Linked DNA regions of Aliidongia dinghuensis. The protein of the gene in region 3 interacts with the protein of the main gene of each other region in a pairwise test. Links are inferred from orthologs where the notes say so. Each region holds a gene or a part of one and is shown on either strand. Other genes may lie near its edges. The genes, in order: rlmN, IEY58_RS01775 and ftsZ.

Evidence for each region.
Region 1: the proteins of ftsZ (region 3) and rlmN interact in binary tests that used the Escherichia coli proteins (3 or more experiments, as listed by UniProt). The link is inferred for Aliidongia dinghuensis from one-to-one orthologs.
Region 2: the proteins of ftsZ (region 3) and IEY58_RS01775 interact in binary tests that used the Escherichia coli proteins (3 or more experiments, as listed by UniProt). The link is inferred for Aliidongia dinghuensis from one-to-one orthologs.

Annotation. Positions count from the first base shown.
Region 1 is NZ_BMJQ01000001.1:562,795-565,728, reverse strand. What follows is about bases 32-2,810. They hold rlmN (23S rRNA (adenine(2503)-C(2))-methyltransferase RlmN), read left to right. Parts: upstream 32-722; coding sequence 723-1,898; downstream 1,899-2,810. Other genes in these bases: IEY58_RS02770 (hypothetical protein), read right to left, coding at 2,424-2,810; IEY58_RS02775 (acyl carrier protein), read left to right, coding at 2,072-2,419; IEY58_RS02785 (invasion associated locus B family protein), read left to right, coding at 32-492. Outside these bases: more of IEY58_RS02785, read left to right, coding at 1-31; more of IEY58_RS02770, read right to left, coding at 2,811-2,934.
Region 2 is NZ_BMJQ01000001.1:362,350-365,344, forward strand. What follows is about bases 54-2,893. They hold IEY58_RS01775 (rod shape-determining protein), read left to right. Parts: upstream 54-874; coding sequence 875-1,912; downstream 1,913-2,893. Other genes in these bases: IEY58_RS01770 (S53 family peptidase), read right to left, coding at 54-401; mreC (rod shape-determining protein MreC), read left to right, coding at 2,138-2,893. Outside these bases: more of IEY58_RS01770, read right to left, coding at 1-53; more of mreC, read left to right, coding at 2,894-2,995. UniProt on the Escherichia coli protein: Forms membrane-associated dynamic filaments that are essential for cell shape determination. Acts by regulating cell wall synthesis and cell elongation, and thus cell shape.
Region 3 is NZ_BMJQ01000005.1:312,951-315,978, reverse strand. The notes cover bases 65-2,937. They hold ftsZ (cell division protein FtsZ), read left to right. Parts: upstream 65-648; coding sequence 649-2,226; downstream 2,227-2,937. Other genes in these bases: lpxC (UDP-3-O-acyl-N-acetylglucosamine deacetylase), read left to right, coding at 2,502-2,937; ftsA (cell division protein FtsA), read left to right, coding at 65-479. Also shown: more of ftsA, read left to right, coding at 1-64; more of lpxC, read left to right, coding at 2,938-3,028. UniProt on the Escherichia coli protein: Essential cell division protein that forms a contractile ring structure (Z ring) at the future cell division site. The regulation of the ring assembly controls the timing and the location of cell division.

The DNA.
Region 1 (2,934 bases), on a different replicon or contig from region 3:
CTGGCGGGCCCTGCCGGCGCGGCTGGCGCCGCGACGACGACGGCCCCGAAGCAGCTCGGCGAGTTTCATAGCTGGACCGCCTATACCATGGCCGACGGCAAGGGTGAGATCTGCTACGTCGTCGGCGCGCCCAAGAGCCAGGAGCCGACCAAGGTCAAGCGCGACGCCCATCTGCTCGTCACCCATCGACCGGCCGACAAGGCGTTTAACGTGGTCTCGGTCGAGCCTGGCCAGAATTTCGCCTTCGCCAAGGGCGCCGACGTGACCGTCGCCATCGACAAGCAGAGCTTCGATTTCTTCACCGCGAGCGACACGGCCTGGTCGCGCGACAGCGACACCGACAAGGCGGTCGTGACCGCCATGGCGAAGGGCAAGGAACTGACCGTCAAGGCCAAGCCCGCCAAGGGCGCCGACGTCTCCGACGTCTACGCGCTCGCCGGTTTCGGCGAAGCACTGGGCGCCATCGACAAGGCGTGCAAGGTCAAGCGGTAGAACAAAACTGTCATTCCCGCGGAGGCGGGAACCCAGCCATGAGCCGCGTCCGCGGCGACATGACTCTTTATCCGCGCTACCGCGCGTAAAGGACTGGATCCCCGCCTCCGCGGGAATGACGAAATTTGCCCCCCGCACCCGGCGTATTGCAGCCCAGCAGCGACGGGCCTTGGGATTTCGCGGGGTTTCGGCATATAAGAGCCGCTTGAACTCCGATGAGCAGCTTGACCATGGACGCCCACGCCCCGACGGCCGACGCGACGGCCACCCTATTGCCGACAGCCACGCCGGCGACCACCGCCGATACGCGGATCAACCTGGTCGGCCTGTCGCGCGAGGAGCTGGTGGCCGAGATGGCGTCGATCGGCGCGCCCAAGTTCCGCGCCAATCAGCTGTGGCAGTGGATCTACAACAAGGGGGCGACCGAGTTCGACGCGATGACCTCGCTGTCGAAAAGCTTCCGCGCCGGGCTTGCTGAACGCTACGTCGTGCGCCGGCCCGAGACGACGCGCGATCTTGCCTCGATCGACGGCACGCGCAAGTGGCTCTTGAAGTTCCCCGACGGTCAGGAAGTCGAGACGGTTCATATCCCGGAAGAGGACCGCGGCACGCTGTGCGTCTCGAGCCAGGTCGGCTGCACGCTCACCTGCAAGTTCTGCCACACCGGCACGCAGAAGCTGGTGCGCAACCTGACGGCGGCCGAGATCGTGGGCCAGGTCATGCACGCACGGGACCGGCTCGAGGAATGGAACGCGGCCGAAACCGACCGCAAGCTCACCAACATCGTCATGATGGGCATGGGCGAGCCGCTCTATAACTACGAGAACGTCTCGAAGGCGCTCAAGATCGTCATGGACCACGAGGGCATCTCGCTCTCCAAGCGCCGCATCACGCTGTCGACCGCCGGCGTCGTGCCGATGATCCGCCTGTGCGGCGAAGAGCTCGCCGTCAATCTCGCCGTCTCGCTCCATGCCGTGAACGACGAATTGCGCGACGTGATCGTGCCGATCAACAAGAAATACCCGATCGCCGAGCTGCTAGACGCCTGCCGCACCTATCCGGGCTCGTCCAACGCCCGGCGCATCACGTTCGAATACGTCATGCTGAAGGGCATCAATGACAGCCCGGCCGAGGCGCGCGAGCTGGTGCGGCTGCTCTCGGGCATCCCGGCCAAGGTCAACCTGATCCCGTTCAACCCCTGGCCCGGCGCGCCGTTCGAGTGCTCGACCGATGCTGCGATCAAGGTGTTCGCCGACATCGTCAATGCGGCGGGCTATTCCTCGCCCGTGCGCACGCCGCGCGGCCGCGACATCCTGGCGGCCTGCGGCCAGCTCAAGTCCGACAGCATCAAGATCCGCAAGAGCGAGCTCCTGCGGCGCGAGGCGGAAGCGGCGGCGGCCAACTGAGCCGCCGCAACCGCTGCCGGCAACCACCGATCGCGCGAATTGCGGACATCGCGCTATGGCCGCTGCGCAGCCGACCGTGCTAGAAGAACGGACCGTTTCGACCGAATGAGGTGCCCTTTGAAAGGGCACGGGGCCGGGGCGGCTTTCTTGCCACGGCAAACGGCGGCGCTCAGATGTCCTCCTCGACTGCGGACGTCAAGAACTGGATGCATATGTTCCGCTGGATCGTGAAGCTGATCCGCGATGAATACGGCATCGATGAAAAGCAACTGATCCGCACCGCGGTGCTGGAAACCGATCTGGGCTTGAGCCTGGAGCAGGTCGAGCGAGTGCTCGAGTTCGTCTCCGACAGTTTCGAGATCCGTTTCCCGGACGGCACGCTCGACGAGGTGCTGCGGCTCGAGGAGCTGTGCCTCGTCGCCTCGTGGCTCAAAGGCTTCTACAAGCGCCCGCCCTTCATCGGCCTGCAATACGAGACAGCATGCCGGGCGCTCAATCCCGGCGCCTCGACCGAGGTCTGACGCCTTAGAGCGGGATTTCGAGTTCGAACTTCCAGCGGACCGTGCCATTGGCCGACGCGCGCGTGGCGCCGAACAGATAGCCCGCCTCGTACTTGAATTTGCCCAGCGGCCCGACGAAGAAGCTGCCGACCCCGACCGGGCCGACCAGGAACTGCTGGTCCTGGAACTTGCCGATCCGGTCGATCTGGCCGGCGTCGCCATAGACCTCGACCGCCGGCGAGAAGGCCTGCGTCATGTTCCAGCGGCTCTGCCAGGCATAGCTCAGGTCAAAGCCGTGGTTGTCCTGGTGCGGCCCGACGTTCTTGCCGAGAAACAGATTGAGCGTCTGGGTCGTGTGGCCGACGTCCTTCTCGAAGAGCGGGCCGAACAGCATCGAATCCGAGGACTGGTTCTGCAGGCCGTGGGCGTATTCCCAGTAGAACCCGACGTCGGCCCAGTTCTCGCCCGGCTCGGTCAGGCTGAATGTGTTCTCCCAGACGGCCTCGCTGACATCGGTCGACTGGCCGACGCCCGGC
Region 2 (2,995 bases), on a different replicon or contig from region 3:
GCCGGCAGGCGCAGCATGCCGCTGCGGCCGCGGAACTGCCGCTCGCCCTGGCGGTAGAGGCTGAGCTTGGTGCCGAACGCGGCCTCGCAGGCGGCGACGGTGCCCGCGAGCTTGACGAGGCGCCGCGCCGGCTCGACCGATGCCACGGTGAGGCTGTGGTCGGCGGCGAACTGCCGGACCCGGGCGATATCATCTCGGTGGCGCGCGTGCCGGCGGGCGGCGAGGGCGGCGCGTGGGTCCTGGGCCCCTGCGACGCTTTCGGCCTCACCGGGTTGCGGCTTCAGGTAGAGGCTGAGTTCGAGCCGCTCGTCGGCCGGCGCGTCGCCGGTCCGTGTCGCATCCTCGGGCGGGGGCAGGAGACTGTCGGGAAAATCCGCAAGATGCCGCTCGGCCATCATCATCGTGCCCGTTGTCGTCGGAGGAGACTCCGGATTGTAGCCTATTCGCCGGGGCGGCGGGGGGATCGCAATCTCAGGCATAGGCCGCGCACCGACAGTCCTGCCCGGCGCACGGCAGCCCCGCCGCAACCGCGGGATTTGCCGCAAATCCGCCTCATGAATCCATTTGCGACTCCAAACGTGACTCGCTAGACCTACTGCCGGTGTCGGGCGCGTGTCGCGCGCGGCTTGCCTTAGAGCCCGTGCCGGACGGCGATCGTCCGGCGGATTTGCGTCCCGATGTCCATGATCATTCGTTCCGCGTTCACCCGTCTCGCCCCGTCGACCGCCCGCCCGCCGGGCGCGCCGGGTCCAGGGCCGGCCGGCGGCGTCCGCGGACTGCAGCCCTAGACCCGCCCCGCATCCGACCCGGGCCTGTCCGGCGGGCGCCGGGCGTTTCGGAAATTTCGTTCCTTCGCACCATCGAGCAAAGACACATGTTTGGATCACTACTGGGCTGGATGTCCGCCGATATGGCGATCGATCTCGGCACGGCGAATACCCTGGTCTATGTGAAGGGCCGGGGCATCGTGCTGAACGAGCCGTCCGTCGTCGCCATCCTGAGCGTCAAGGGCAAGAAGCAGGTCCTCGCCGTCGGCGATGAAGCGAAGCTGATGCTCGGACGGACGCCCGGCAACATCCAGGCGATCCGCCCTTTGCGCGACGGCGTCATCGCCGATTTCGAAGTCGCGGAAGAGATGATCAAGCATTTCATCCGCAAGGTGCACAACCGGCGCAGCTTCGCTTCGCCCGAGATCATCGTCTGCGTGCCCTCGGGCTCGACCGCGGTTGAACGCCGCGCCATCCAGGAATCGGCGGAGAGCGCCGGTGCGCGCAAGGTGTACCTGATCGAGGAGCCGATGGCGGCCGCGATCGGCGCCGGCCTGCCGGTGACCGAGCCGTCGGGCTCGATGGTCGTCGACATCGGCGGCGGCACGACCGAGGTGGCGGTGCTGTCCTTGGCCGGCATCGTCTATTCGCGCTCGGTGCGCGTCGGCGGCGACAAGCTCGACGAGGCCATTATCGCCTACATGCGCCGCAACCATAACCTCCTGGTCGGCGAAGGCTCGGCCGAGCGGATCAAGAAGGAGATCGGCTCCGCCTGCATGCCCGAGGACGGCGAGGGCCGGGTCATGGAGATCCGCGGCCGCGACCTGATGAACGGCGTGCCCAAGGAACTGGTGATCAGCGAGCGGCAGATCGCGGAAAGCCTGGCCGAGCCGGTCGGCGCGATCGTCGAGGCGGTCAAGGTGGCGCTCGAGCACACGGCGCCGGAACTGGCGGCCGACATCGTCGACAAGGGCATCGTCTTGACCGGCGGCGGCGCGCTCCTGGCCAATCTCGACTACATCCTGCGCCATGCGACCGGCCTGCCGGTCTCGATCGCCGACGATCCCTTGACCTGCGTCGCCATGGGGACGGGCCGCGCGCTCGAAGACAAGGCGCTCCGGAACGTCCTCATCAGCATGTATTGATCGGGTCACCGTCCGGCGTCGGGTTTGCCAAGCCATGAGTCGCATTCGAAACGATTTGTGTCATCTATCGGTCAAATTTGAAGCATTTGCGACCTCGGATGGTCTGAACTCTGATTTCCGTAATCGATTGTTTGCCCTTTCGTGTGATATGACGACAATCAACGAGGCGGGGGCGGCACATTTGATGGTTGTGTCGAGGTCCTCCATCCGTCGTGGGGAACGTTCGTGAAATCGCGCTCGGCACCTGTTTCGCAGATTGTCGGACCGCTGAAATCGGCGGCGCAGCGTTTCGCCTATTCGGCACTTGTGCTGCTTTCGGTTGCGATCATGATCGTCGGGCGCGCCGACCAGGCGTTGATCGAGCGGATCCGGACGCAGGTCAACGACGTCATGGCGCCGGTGCTGGAGGCGATGACCCAGCCCGTCACCGCCGTGAGCGATACGGTGGCGCATTTCCATGCCCTGGCCGAGCTCTATCGCGAGAACGAGCGCCTGCGTGCCGAGAACGCGGCGCTGCTGCAGTGGCAGCAAGTGGCTCACCGGCTCGACAATGAGAACGCGGGTCTGCGCAGCCTGCTCAATTATCAGCCGGACGGCTCCACCTGGTTCATCACCGCCCGCGTCATCGGCACCTCGGGCGGCGCGTTCTCGCGCAACCTGCTGGTCAACCGCGGCACGCTCGACAGCGTTGCCAAGGGCCAGGCGGCCGCGGGCGGCACCGGCCTCATCGGCCGTGTCACCGAGGTCGGCGAGCGCGCGGCCCGCGTGCTGATGATCACGGACCTGAACTCGCGGATCCCGGTCGTCGTCGGCGGCAGCGACGAGCATGCGATCCTGGCCGGCGACAATACCGACCGGCCGCAATTGGCCTATCTGGGCGCTCACGCCAAGATCAATGTCGGCGACCGGGTGGTGACGTCGGGCGATGGGGGCGTGTTCCCGCCGGGCATGCCGATCGGCACGGTCGCCGCCGTCGAGGGCGGCAACATCCGGGTCGAGCCGTTCGCGGATCTGAGCCGCGTCGAATATCTGCGTATCGTCGATTTCGGCCTGTCGGGCGTGCTGCCGCCCGACGCGGTGCCG
Region 3 (3,028 bases):
TGAAGACGCTCTACGGCAGCGCCATCCCGTCGCCCGCCGACGAGCGCGAGACGATCAGCGTGCCGGTGGTGGGCGAGGAGGAGGATGGGCACACCAACCACGTGCCGAAGTCGCACCTGATCGCGATCATCACGCCCCGGCTCGAAGAGACGTTCGAGCTCGTGCGCAACCGGCTCGAGACCTCGGGCTTCGACAAGCTCGCCGGCCGCCAGGTCGTGCTGACCGGCGGCGCCGCGCAACTTCCCGGCACGCGCGAGCTCGCCGGCATGATTCTCGACAAACAGGTGCGAGTCGGCAAGCCGACGCGAATTTCCGGCCTCGCCGAGTCGACCGGCGGACCGGCCTTCGCGACCACCGCGGGACTGCTGCATTTCGCCGCGTCCGAGCGCGCAGAGACGCGCGGACGCGACCCCAATGCGCCCGATCAGCCCAAGGGTGTGCTCGGCCGTATCGGCGGCTGGCTGAAGGAGAATTTGTAGTATGCCGGCGCCAATTTCACTACCGCCTATTGATCTGACCAACCGATTCGATCAGAATCGCGGCACTGGCGAAGGGCCGGTCAGATTGAGACTTCGCTATCGAATCGCCCTTGTTGCTTGCTTCTCGTAACCAAAGCCCGACGGCCCGTGCCCTGACCCGGAGGAACCGATGACCATCAACCTCAGCATTCCCAAGGAATTCAGCGACCTGACCCCTCGCATCATGGTGGTCGGCGTCGGCGGCGCCGGCGGCAATGCGGTGAACAACATGGTCCGCGCCAACCTGGTCGGCTGCGAGTTCATCGCCTGCAACACCGACGCGCAGGCGCTGCAGCATTCGCTGGCCGACCGCAAGGTGCAGCTGGGTCAGTCGGTGACGCGCGGCCTCGGCGCCGGCGCCCGGCCGGACGTCGGCCGCCAGGCCGCCGAAGAGGCGACCGAGGAGATCTTGGGCCACCTCAATGGCTCGAACATGGTGTTCATCACCGCCGGCATGGGCGGCGGCACGGGCACGGGCGCTGCCCCGGTCATCGCCAAGATGGCGCGCGAGAACGGCATCCTGACGGTCGGCGTCGTCACCAAGCCGTTCCAGTTCGAGGGCACGAACCGCATGCGGCTCGCCGAGGCGGGCATCGAAGAACTGCAGAAATTCGTCGACACGCTGCTCATCATCCCGAACCAGAACCTGTTCCGCGTCGCGAACGAACGCACGACCTTCGCCGAGGCCTTCAAGATGGCCGACGACGTGCTCTATGCCGGCGTGCGCGGCGTTACCGACCTCATGGTCATGCCGGGCCTCATCAACCTCGACTTCGCCGACATCCGCGCCGTCATGAGCGAGATGGGCAAGGCGATGATGGGCACGGGCGAGGCCGCGGGCGAAAAGCGCGCGATCGACGCGGCCGAGGCCGCGATCTCGAACCCGCTGCTCGACGATGTCTCGATGCGCGGCGCCAAGGGCGTGCTGATCAACATTACCGGCGGCTCGGACATGACCCTCTTCGAGGTCGACGAGGCCGCAAACCGCATCCGCGAGGAAGTCGATCCGGAAGCGAACATCATCTTCGGCTCGACCTTTGACGAGAAGCTCGAAGGCAAGATGCGCATCTCGGTCGTGGCGACCGGCATCGACGCCGAGGTCTCGAACGCCGCCCGCGCCGCGGCGGCGGCCCAGGCCGCAGCCCAGCAGCGGGCCGCGGCGCTGACGCCGCTCGCCGCCACGGTCGAAGCCCAGCCGGAGCCCGTCATGGCCCGGCTCGACGAGCCGGCCTCGATCGCGGCGCTCACGCGCAAGGCTGCGACCGCCGTCCATACCATGGGCGAGTTGCCGGTCCAGACGGCGCAGCGGGCGCCGGCAGCACCCGTCGAGCAGCGTTTCGCCGACCCGCGCGTTGCCGAACAGCGCCCGGCCGCCGAGGTGGCGGGCGATGCGTTCCTGGCGCCGCGGCCGATGCAGCCGATGGTGAGCCGCAACGAGGCCGACATGCCGCTGGGCGCACTGCGTGCCACCCAGCCGCAGCCGGCACCGAAGCCGCGTCAGGCGGCTCCGAGCCTGTTCCAGCGCATCATCGGCCGCGGCCATGCCGAGCCGCCGCGCGCGGCGCAGCCGGCCCCGCGGCCCCAGCCGCAGCAGCAGCCCCAGGCGGCACCGCGCCTGGGTGCGATCGACCCGGCCGAGCGGGCGCCGCAGAGCAGCGAAGAGGATTACCTCGACATTCCGGCCTTCCTGCGCCGCCAGGCGAACTGAGCGGCATCGGCATACCGCATCACGAAGGGCGTCGCCGGCTCCGGCGGCGCCCTTGCCATGTGGGCGCCATGCAGGCAGTTGCGCATACCGGTGCCGACGGTGACACACGGCCACAAGACCCGCCCACAATAGATTGTTTTTGCTTATAATTTTTCCAACACGCACTGCAACATTCGTTCATCAAGAGTGATTTGTTGCAGACTGGTCGGTTGGTTATTCATTACGCACCAAGGAAGGGCGAGTTCTCTTCCAGCAAAACAAATCTAGGTTTCGTCATGTTTCACAAGGGTGCCGTTCTGCAGAAGACGCTGAAGGCGCCGATCCACTGCACGGGGGTCGGGCTGCACAGTGGCGTCAAGGCTGCGATCACCCTCCGCCCGGCGCCGGCGAACACTGGCATCGTGTTCCGCCGCCTGGACGTCGAGGGCGCACCGGTGGAAATCCCGGCGGACTGGCGCCGCTCGGTCGAGTCTGCGCTGTGCACGCCGCTGACTGACGACAAGGGCATCTCGATCATGACGGTCGAGCATCTGATGTCGGCGCTCGCCGGCTGCGCCATCGACAATGCGATCATCGACATCATCGGGCCGGAAGTGCCGATCATGGATGGGTCGGCGGCACCGTTCGTCTTCCTGATCGAATGCGCCGGCACGATCGAGCAACTGGCGCCGCGCCGTTTCGTCAAGGTGCTGAAGCCGGTCCGTATCGAGCAGGGCCAGGCATCCGTGACGCTTGCGCCGGGCGAGGGCTTCTCGGTCGATTTCACCATCGACTTCGCGAGCAAGGCCATCGCTCGCCAGTC